Regions from separate parts of the Rhizobium sp. 768_B6_N1_8 genome, predicted to be linked through region 2. Evidence: predicted binding sites of a transcription regulator. Region 2 holds the regulator's gene; each other region holds the start of a gene.
What was found. The regulator PhoB, encoded in region 2, activates phosphate uptake and scavenging genes when phosphate is short. The targets are predictions, from matches to a motif close to TGTCATNNANCTGTCAT.
Positions count from the first base shown of each region.

Region 1: a site for PhoB is predicted at 1,664-1,680, ahead of AB8B33_RS23170 (DUF1045 domain-containing protein). Genes of this name have one in related genera too.
Region 3: a site for PhoB is predicted at 1,767-1,783, ahead of AB8B33_RS03200 (acid phosphatase). Genes of this name have one in related genera too.

Region 1 covers NZ_JBPWPV010000001.1:4,585,461-4,588,736, reverse strand. Annotated here, with positions in the region: gene phnE (phosphonate ABC transporter, permease protein PhnE) at 1-277, shown strand, start outside; gene phnE (phosphonate ABC transporter, permease protein PhnE) at 285-1,631, shown strand; gene AB8B33_RS23170 (DUF1045 domain-containing protein) at 1,771-2,466, shown strand; gene AB8B33_RS23165 (alpha-D-ribose 1-methylphosphonate 5-triphosphate diphosphatase) at 2,480-3,276, shown strand, end outside.
Region 2 covers NZ_JBPWPV010000001.1:156,222-159,497, reverse strand. Annotated here, with positions in the region: gene AB8B33_RS00780 (GcrA family cell cycle regulator) at 1-398, shown strand, start outside; gene AB8B33_RS00775 (pyrroline-5-carboxylate reductase) at 703-1,491, shown strand; gene phoB (phosphate regulon transcriptional regulator PhoB) at 1,688-2,371, opposite strand; gene phoU (phosphate signaling complex protein PhoU) at 2,503-3,216, opposite strand; gene pstB (phosphate ABC transporter ATP-binding protein PstB) at 3,261-3,276, opposite strand, start outside.
Region 3 covers NZ_JBPWPV010000001.1:643,208-646,483, forward strand. Annotated here, with positions in the region: gene AB8B33_RS03190 (organic hydroperoxide resistance protein) at 1-358, shown strand, start outside; gene AB8B33_RS03195 (cytochrome-c peroxidase) at 416-1,714, opposite strand; gene AB8B33_RS03200 (acid phosphatase) at 1,926-3,276, shown strand, end outside.

The DNA.
Region 1 (3,276 bases), 4.4 Mb from region 2:
GCGCGTGCGTTTCGCCGCGCTGCCGCAGGTCATGCCGAACTATGCGTCCTACGCGCTGCTGCGCCTTGAGATCAACGTGCGCGCATCCACCATCATCGGCGCCGTCGGCGGCGGCGGTATCGGTGAAGAGCTCAAGCTCTCCATTTCCCGCGGCTTCGGTGCCAAGACCGTGGCGCTGGTGCTGTTGCTCTTCGTGACGATCGTCGCGGTCGACCAGTTCTCCGCCTGGCTGCGCCGCCGGCTCGTCGGCGAACACGCCTTCCTCCTGCAACATTGAGGCCGCCATGACGGTAATCGACGCAAACCGCATGCATGAGATCGAAACGCGCTACCCGGAATATTTCCACCGGTCCTTTCGCCAGCGTTTCGGTGGCCTGCTGATCGTTCTCGCGACGATCCTCTACGGCAGCTACGCCGTCTGGTTCTTCGACCTGCCGAAAGTCATCGCCGAAGCCCATTGGGAACGCTTCGGCATCTATATGAGCCAGTGGATCAGCTACGATGTGCAGCCGGAATTCCGTCTCGAGGATGATGGCACGATCCAGACACGTTACCCGCGCTTTTCGCCGCTTGGCGACGATCCGCATCCGGACTGGGTGAAGGCCAATGCCGATGGCAGCATCACGGTTCTCGTCAGCGGCAGCGGCCGCACGGTGACCGTCAGCAAGAGCCAGACGGTGATCACAGCCCATGGCGTCACGGTGCCGGTCGACGTTACCAGTGGCGCGCCGAAGGTTGTAGGTCCGGTTCCGAACTGGATGACGGTCTATGACGATAACGTGCTCGCCAATCTTGGCTTTGCCGGCGATGTCAGCATCTCGGTCGATCGCGTGAAGGTGCGCAAGCGCTTCATCGGCTGGGCGAACTTTGTCTTCGACACGCAGTCGCCCTTTTTCGACAAGCCGGCAAGCGAAGTCATCAGCCTTATCGTTTCCGGCCCGCGCATCCATCCCGACCAGTCGAACCTGTCACTCGCCTTCGATAGCATCTGGAACAACAGCGAATGGCAGCATGGCGACGTCTGGACCAAGCTCTTCCAGACCATCGTGATGGCCTTCCTCGGCACGCTGCTCGGCTCGCTCGCGGCCTTCCCGCTCGCCTTCATGGCGGCGCGTAACATCACGCCGAACAGGTTCCTCAATCAGGCTCTGAAACGCTCCTTTGATTTCCTGCGCTCGGTCGACATGCTGATCTGGGCGCTCTTCCTGACGCGCGCCTTCGGTCCGGGTCCGCTTGCCGGTTCCGGCGCCATCTTCCTCACGGAGACCGGCACGCTTGGAAAGCTCTATTCGGAAGGCCTTGAGAACATCGACAACAAGCCGCGTGAAGGCGTGAAGTCGACAGGCGCCTCGACCGTACTCGTTCATCGGTACGGCATCATGCCGCAGATCGTTCCTGTTATCGTCAGCCAGACACTCTACCAGTGGGAATCGAACGTGCGCGGCGCAACGATCATTGGCGCCGTCGGCGCCGGCGGTATCGGTCTCAAGCTCTGGGAGGCCATGCGCACCAACTCCAACTGGGAAAATGTCGCCTACATGGTCATCCTGATCCTGATCGTCGTCTTCCTGTTCGACGCCGCATCGAACGCGCTGCGCCATCGCCTGATGGGCACCCAGGCCGGTCATTGAGCCCAAGTAAAAGATGATGACGGCCCTGCCGTCATCATCATTCTGTCATGGAAATCTTTTAGCCGGAGCGTGCTTGCGGTTCGCCGCCAAATCACTGCACATTGCCCTCCCCGTTCGGACGATCTCCAGGATAAAAGCCTTGCGCTACGCTCTCTATTTTTCGCCGTCCAAGGATGATCCCCTGACGGATGCGGCCTCCGTCTGGCTCGGCCGTGATGCCTTTACCGGCGAGGCCTATCCTGCACCCGAATACGAGACATTGCCGGCTGGCGAACAATTCGAATTGACAGCGGATCCGCGCCGCTATGGCTTCCATGCGACGATCAAGGCGCCCTTCGAGCTTGCCTCCACCGTGACCGAAAAGGACCTGATGGCGGTCGTCGAAGATTTCGCCGCCAACACGCCGGCCTTTGAAATCCCGGAGCTGGTGCTCGGCCAGCTCGGTCGCTTCTTTGCTCTTGTGCCAGGTTCGCTGCACCAACCGCTTCAGGATTTCGCGGCAAAGGTGGTAAAGTCTTTCGAACCATTCCGGGCGGCACTTTCCGAGGCCGATATTATCAGGCGCAAACCGGAAAGGCTCTCTGAGAGCCAGCGCAATAATCTCATGCGCTGGGGCTATCCATATGTCATGGATGACTTCGGCTTCCACATGACGTTAACCGGCCAGGTGCCGGAAGAGCGCGCGGAAGTGATGAGGGCGATCCTGACGGAGCGTTTCGCAGCTTTTACCGGCAGGCCGCTTCGCATTTCCGGCCTTGCCGTCTTTAGCGAGGAGGCGCGCGGCGCGCCTTTCAAAGTCCACACATGGCTGCCTCTTGCTGGCGCCAAAAGCTGAAAGATTTTCTGACATGAGCAAAGAAACCGTTCTTTCAAACGCCCGTATCGTTCTCGAGGACGATATTCTTTCGGGCTCTATCCTGATCCGCGACGGCAAGATCGCCGATATTTCGGAAGGCAATTCGGTAGCCGGCGAAGACTTTGAGGGCGACTACATCATTCCCGGTCTCGTCGAGCTGCACACGGACCATCTGGAAGGCCACTATTCGCCGCGTCCGGGCATCCGCTGGAACAAGACGGCGGCCATCCAGGCCCATGATGCGCAGATCGTCACCTCGGGCATCACCACGGTCTTCGACTGCCTGCGCATGGGTGCTGACGAAGACGGCGGCTTCGAGCACGGCGAAATGCGCGAGATGGCCGATGCCATTCAGTCCGCCGAAAAGGAAGGGCGCCTGCGTGCCGAGCATCTCATCCATCTGCGTTGCGAGGTTTCAGCCGACAACGTGCTGCAGCACTTCGCCGATTTTGAAAACGACCCTTATGTTCGTCTCGTCTCGCTGATGGACCATGCGCCCGGCCAGCGCCAGTTCCAGACAATGGACCAGTACATCTTTTACTATCAGAAGAAGCGCGGTCTTTCCGATGAGGAGTTCGCCCGCTTCTGCGCCAGACGCATCGCCGAGTCCGATCGCAATTCGACACCAAATCGCGACGCGATCTCCAAGGTCTGCGCCGAACGCGGCATCACAGTTGCGAGCCATGACGACGCCACATCTTCCCATGTCGACGAGGCGATTGAAAACGGCGTTCGCCTGGCCGAATTCCCGACCAGCATAGACGCAGCCCGGCTGTCGCATGAAAACGG
Region 2 (3,276 bases):
TTCCCGGCCGCGCCAAGGCCGGCGGCACGGCAACCGCTGCGCGCGCAACGAAGCGCAATACGTCGGCTCCGCGCGCCCCGAACTATGCGTCTCGCATCACCACCCGCACCGTTACCCGCCAGCAGGGCGCAACGATGCTGAAGGAAGAGATCGAGATCGAAACGGTCGAGGAAATGGAATACGTGCCGGCCAAGAATGTGGTCGTGCCGATTTCACGCCGCCTTGGCCTGACGGAACTGACGGAGCGCACCTGCAAGTGGCCGGTCGGCGATCCGCTGAAGGACGACTTCTACTTCTGCGGCTGCGACTCCCCGGATTCCTCGCCCTATTGCAACTATCACCAGCGCCTCGCCTACCAGCCGGTCAGCGAACGCCGCAAGGCTGTCCGGGTCGCCTGACCCGCGATCTTCCAACAGACGCAACGTACCATCACCCCTCCTCGCCTATGCGCGGAGGGGTGATTTTTTTAGCCGGCACAGGAGGACTGGAAAACCGCTCCTGACCACGACTATCTGCCGGAGGCCGATCTCTGCCGGTCGTTCACCATGCCTGACAATGCGAAGTTACGTGGCCAACACCACCGATGTGTTTCAGCCCCAGGCTGGCATGGAACGGTGGTCATGGCGCTGTAACGCGATTTTCTGATGCAGATGCGGTATTCTCGTGGAGTAGCACGGCGCAAACAGTCGGTCAGGGGTGCCAATGGAGATCGATCCAAAGCGGATGACAATGGGGTTCGTCGGGACGGGCACGATTACCGAGGCCGTCGTCACCGGATTGGGCAAGACAGCGTTTCGCGACACACCGATCGTGCTGTCACCGCGCAGCGCAAGCGTCGCCGCCCGCCTTGCGGCGGCAAACCGGAATGTGTCGATCGCTTTGGGGAACCAGGATGTTCTCGACCGATCCGATCTCGTATTTGTGGCGGTGAGGCCGCAAATTGCCGAGGAGGTCATCCGCTCGCTCCGATTTCGGCCGGGCCACCATGTCATCAGCTTCGTCGCGGCCACGCCAATGGATCAACTGCTGGCGTGGATCGATCAGCCAGTTCGCCTGAGCCTGGCAATTCCACTTCCGTTCATCGCAGATCTTCAGGGCGCGACTGCGATCTACCCGCCCGACGAGGTTTCCCACGCCCTCTTTTCGGCGCTCGGAACGGCGATCCAGGTTGAAAACAGACCTGAGTTCGAACTTCTCGCGGTGGCGAGCTGCCTGATGGCCACCTATTTCGGCATCCTGGACGCGACGTCGACCTGGCTGCAGAGCCAAGGGCTTTCGAGAACGGCTGGCGACGCCTACCTCCGTCAATTGTTTTCCGGCCTCGCCCATGCTGCCCGTTCGAAACCTGTCGCGAGTTTTGATGAACTCATCGGCGAGCATTCGACCAAGGGCGGATTGAATGAACAGGTGCTCGAAGACTTTCGCGATTTCGGTGGCGCTGTGGCTCTGCAAAAGGCTCTTGATCGAGTTCTTGCACGCATTCGTCTGTAGAAAGCAAACCCTCTTGAAGTTCGCTTTCGGCGCCTAGTGTCGGCTTCCAGAAGAAGCTGTGCTTCGCCGAGACAGGTCGCTTCAAGCTCGACGGACAGGGCGGGCCTACCCATCGCTGTTTCTTCAGAAGGACACCAGATAAGCAAACGGGCCGCCCGGCAAGCGAGCGACCCGTCTGGACCTCCGATCACTCGGATCAGGCTTCCATGGAATATCCCGCGCCGCGGACGGTGCGGATGACATCCTGCATGTTGGAGAAGTTCAGCGCCTTACGCAGGCGCCCGACATGGACGTCGACGGTACGTTCGTCCACGTAGATATCGTGGCCCCAGACGCCATCCAGAAGCTGCGAGCGGGAGAAGACCCTGCCCGGCGACGACATCAGGAATTCGAGCAGGCGGAATTCGGTCGGGCCGAGGCGCACTTCGCGGCTCTTGCGATGAACGCGATGGGTTTCGCGATCGAGCTCGATATCACCACACTTCAGAACGGTGGAGAGAACCTCCGGACGGGCGCGTCGCAGCATCGCCTTGACGCGGGCAACGAGTTCCGGCGTGGAGAAGGGCTTGACGACATAGTCGTCCGCGCCGGTCGAGAGACCGCGAACGCGTTCGCTCTCTTCGCCGCGTGCCGTCAGCATGATGATCGGCAGGCGCTCGGTCTCCGGCCGCATGCGCAGCCGGCGGCAGAGTTCGATGCCGGAAACGCCCGGCAGCATCCAGTCAAGGATGAGCAGGTCCGGCGTGCGCTCCTGAAGCCGGATTTCGGCCTCGTCGCCACGGAGGATCGTATCCACCTCGAAACCTTCAGCCTCGAGGTTGTAGCGGAGAAGCACACTCAGCGCCTCTTCATCTTCAACAACTGCAACTCTTGGGATCATGCGTGTCAGTCTCCTAATGCATGATCCTTAAACCGGGGGTGATTTAAGCAACGGACCATGCAGAAACTTGGAATTGGCTGCGACCTTTGCGCGCCCCAGCGCAGGGCGCGCACGCAATTGGCAGGTCCGGATTACTCCGTCACCGCACCGACGGTATTGGAGCTGTCGTCCTTCGGACGCTCACCCTCCGGCTGGGCGCCGGTTGCCATGTAATAGATCGTCTCAGCGATGTTGGTCGCATGGTCGCCGATGCGCTCGATGTTCTTGGCGCAGAAGAGAAGATGCGTGCAGCTCGTGATGTTGCGCGGATCTTCCATCATGTAGGTGAGGAGTTCGCGGAACAGCGAGGTGTACATCGCGTCGATCTCGTCGTCGCGCTCGCGGATGGACTTGGCCTTGTCCGCAGAACGCGTCGTATAGACGTCGAGCACTTCCTTGAGCTGGACGAGCGCCAGTTCGGAGAGATGCTCGAGACCGCGGGCGAGCTTGCGCGGAACGCCGGTGCTCTGGACGGCGATGACGCGCTTTGCGGTGTTCTTGCCGAGGTCGCCGACACGCTCGAGGTCGGCGGCGATGCGGATCGAACCCATGATCTCGCGAAGGTCGGAGGCCATCGGCTGGCGACGGGCGATCGTGACGATCGCCTTGTCGTTGATTTCGCGTTCCGCGTGATCAAGGATCACGTCGTCGGAAATGACCTTCTGGGCGAGCGCAGTGTCGCCGTTGACCAGCGCACGGACGGCCTCGCCGACCATCTGTTCGGCAAGACCACCCATCTCGGAAATGCGCCGGGACAGGAATTTCAGATCGTCATCGTAAGCGGAAAAAATATGTGTCGATGCCATGGGGCTTTGTCCTCGAAAATCGGGAAGGCTTCACATCGCCAAAATCAGCCGAACCGGCCC
Region 3 (3,276 bases), 490 kb from region 2:
AAACGGTGTTCTCGACGTCACGCTGACCGTGCCGAAGGAACTCGGCGGCGACGGCGCAACGGGCACCAATCCCGAACAGCTCTTTGCGGCCGGTTATTCGGCCTGCTTCCTCGGTGCTTTGAAATTTGTGGCCGGCAAGGAAAAGGTCAAGATTCCCGAGGAAACCACTGTCTCCGCAACCGTCGGCATCGGCCCGCGTGAGGATGGCGGCGGCTTCGGTATCGAAGTAGCCCTGACCGTCAACATCCCGGGCGTCGACCGCGAAACCGCTGAAAAGCTCGCTGCGGCGGCCCACATCGTCTGCCCTTACAGCCACGCCATGCGTACCTCGACCGAAGTTCCGGTCACGGTTGCCTGATTACTTGCAGCACCAATGAATAAAGGCCGGGGCATTGCTCCGGCCTTTTCTTTTGAATTAATGCGCCGCCTGCTGCGTCGGGCCGGGCAGTTGGTCCGCATCTGTCAGCGTGCCCAAGAAGGCGACGATGTCGTCGATTTCCGATTCCGTCAGCGCCGGCGGGTCGCCGGGCTTGCGGCCGAAGGGCGGGTCCTGATTGAGATTGTCCCAATAGACCTGCGGAACATCGTCATATTTGCGGATCGTGCCATCGGCATTCTTCGGATACCAGCGGCCGGGATCGCTGTCGCGCGTAGCGTAGAAGGAGACGACGTCACGCAGCGAATGGAAGTAGCCATTGTGGAAGAAGCTCTTCTTCAGCGCCACATTGCGCAACGTCGGCGTGCGGAACAAGCCGCAATAGTCCGGCCGGTTCCTGAAGTCGGCACGCTGAGGGCCGCAGAGGCCGAGATCGTGATAATCAGGGTCGCTGTTGGCGGGGATCGCCATGTTGCGCGGCACCGCCAGCCCGAGGAAGCCGAAGTCGGAAAATTGCGGCGGCTCGCCGTCGTTGGCGGGCTCGCTCAAATGACAGCTCGAACAGTTTCCCTTGGCCGGATCCTCGAAGAGTTCACGCCCATGCATCTCCTGCGCAGTCAGTGTCCCCTTGCCGGCAAGGAAGGCGTCATAGCGGCTGGTGTAGGGGTAGAAATCCGCGCCGCTCTGCTCGAAGGTGCTGAGAGCCTCGACCGCACCCTGGAAAGCATCCTTGGCATTACCGAATATGTCCTGGCCGAAAATCTCCCGGAAATCCTCCGCATAGACCGCCTTGCCGAGCGAGGCGACGACCTGGGCCTCATCCTTGTTGCCCATTTCGAAAGGCGAAAGCAGGGGGATCTTCGCCTGATCGTAACCGTGGTCCACGCGCCCGTCCCAGGTCAGGCCACCTGTTGGCCCGTTGTCGACGCTCTCGTCGCCTTCGTCTTCGGAATCGTAGAAATGCTCTGTGAACGAGGGTATCGCCTGCAGGTAGCGCAAGGTTGGCACGGCGCGCAGTCCCGGCTGGTCCATATCCGGCCCGCCCATTTCGATCGGCGTCGCGGAAGACGGGGCGAAGCCGTGATGCGGATCGTGGCAGGAGGCGCAGGCCTGCACGCCGGAGGCGGAAAGCGACGTGTCGGAGAACATCTTGCGGCCGAGTTCCGTCAGCGCTTCGGCGCGGACATAGGCTTGCGCCCGTGACATGGGGCCGGGATGCACACCGCCGGCAACGGCCGCGCTGCTTTGCCGCAGGGGCAGAATGGCAAAATCGAGCGCTGTCGCTGCCAAACCGAGCGCCAAGCCAGACCGGAGGAGCCAGATAATCTTCGTCGCCATGTCAGGGATTCCAATGGGTTAACATTGTGGGCCCTCATGATCGAACCTGACTGCAACAGATTGATGACGCGCGCGTACCGGCCGCAGCCGCAACCCGTCCGATGTCACAAAGTTGATAGATGGCGGGAATAGCGTCTCGCCTGCGCTTGGCCATTCCACGTCCGCCCGGCGCCCCTCTAGCCACGCCCCCTTAGCCATGAGGTATCCCGCCATGACCAGACTGAATCTCCTCCGCAATCTTTCGCTGGCCGGCTCGGCCATGCTGCCGCTGGTATCAGCCGCGGCCGCCTATGCAGCACCCGCCGGTATGGACAAGATCCAGAATATCGTCGTCATCTACGCTGAAAACCGCAGTTTCGATAACCTCTATGGCAGCTTTCCGGGCGCCAACGGCCTTGCCAATGCAAGCGAAAGCCAGGCACGGCAGCTTGATCGCGACGGCGCGCCGCTCGCCGAACTGCCGCCTTCCTGGGGCGGCCTGACCGCCAAGGGTGTCACGCCCGCCATCACCGAGGCCCAGTCCGCTCACCTCGCCAACGCCGTCTTCTCGATCGACGATCCCAAGGGTTTTGCCCAGACGACAAACGTCATCACCCGCGACCTCTGGCATCGTTTTTATCAGGAGCAGATGCAGATCGACGGCGGCAAGAACGATAAGTTCGTCGCCTGGGCCGATTCCGGTGGCCTCGTCATGGGCCATTATGACGGCTCGATCCTGCCCATGTGGCAGGTCGCCAAGAAATACGTCCTTGCCGACAATTTCTTCCAGGGCGGTTTCGGCGGCTCTTTCTTCAACCACTTCCAGCTGATCTGCGCCTGCGCGCCCTATTATACGGATGCCGACAAGAGCCCGGCCAAGCCGACGATCGCCAAGGTCGATGCCGACGGCATTTCGCTGACCGTTGCCGACAACGGACCGAAATCCGCCCTCGAAGGTGCTCCGAAATTCGTCTCCGACGGCAACCTCACACCGGATTTCTACGCGGTCAACACCATGCAGCCGCCTTATCAGCCGAGCGCCAACGCCCCGGCCAAGGACGGCGATGCAGCCTATGCCGATCCCTCGCAGCCGAACACCCTGCCACCGCAGCACGAGATTACCATCGGCGACCTGCTGTCGCTGAAGGGCGTCACCTGGGCATGGTATAGCGGCGCTTGGCAGGCAGCACTCGATGGCAAGAATGCCACGCCGGTGCCCAACTTCCAGTTCCACCACCAGCCCTTCAACTACTTCGCCAACTATGCGCCGGGCACGGCCGCCCGCGCCGAGCACCTGAAGGACGGCGGCCTAGGCGGCGAAGCCTTTATCAAGGATATCGACGACGGCAAGCTGCCGGCCGTTTCCTTCTACAAGCCGCAGGGCAACCTCAACGAACATGGCGGTTACGCCGATGTTTCGAGCGGCGACCAGCACCTCGCCGATCTGGTCTCGCATCTCGAAAAGAGCCCGCAATGGGAGCACATGCTGGTCATCGTCACCTATGACGAAAACGGCGGTTTCTGGGATCACGTCGCTCCGCCGAAGGCCGACCGCTGGGGCCCGGGCAACCGCATACCGGCCT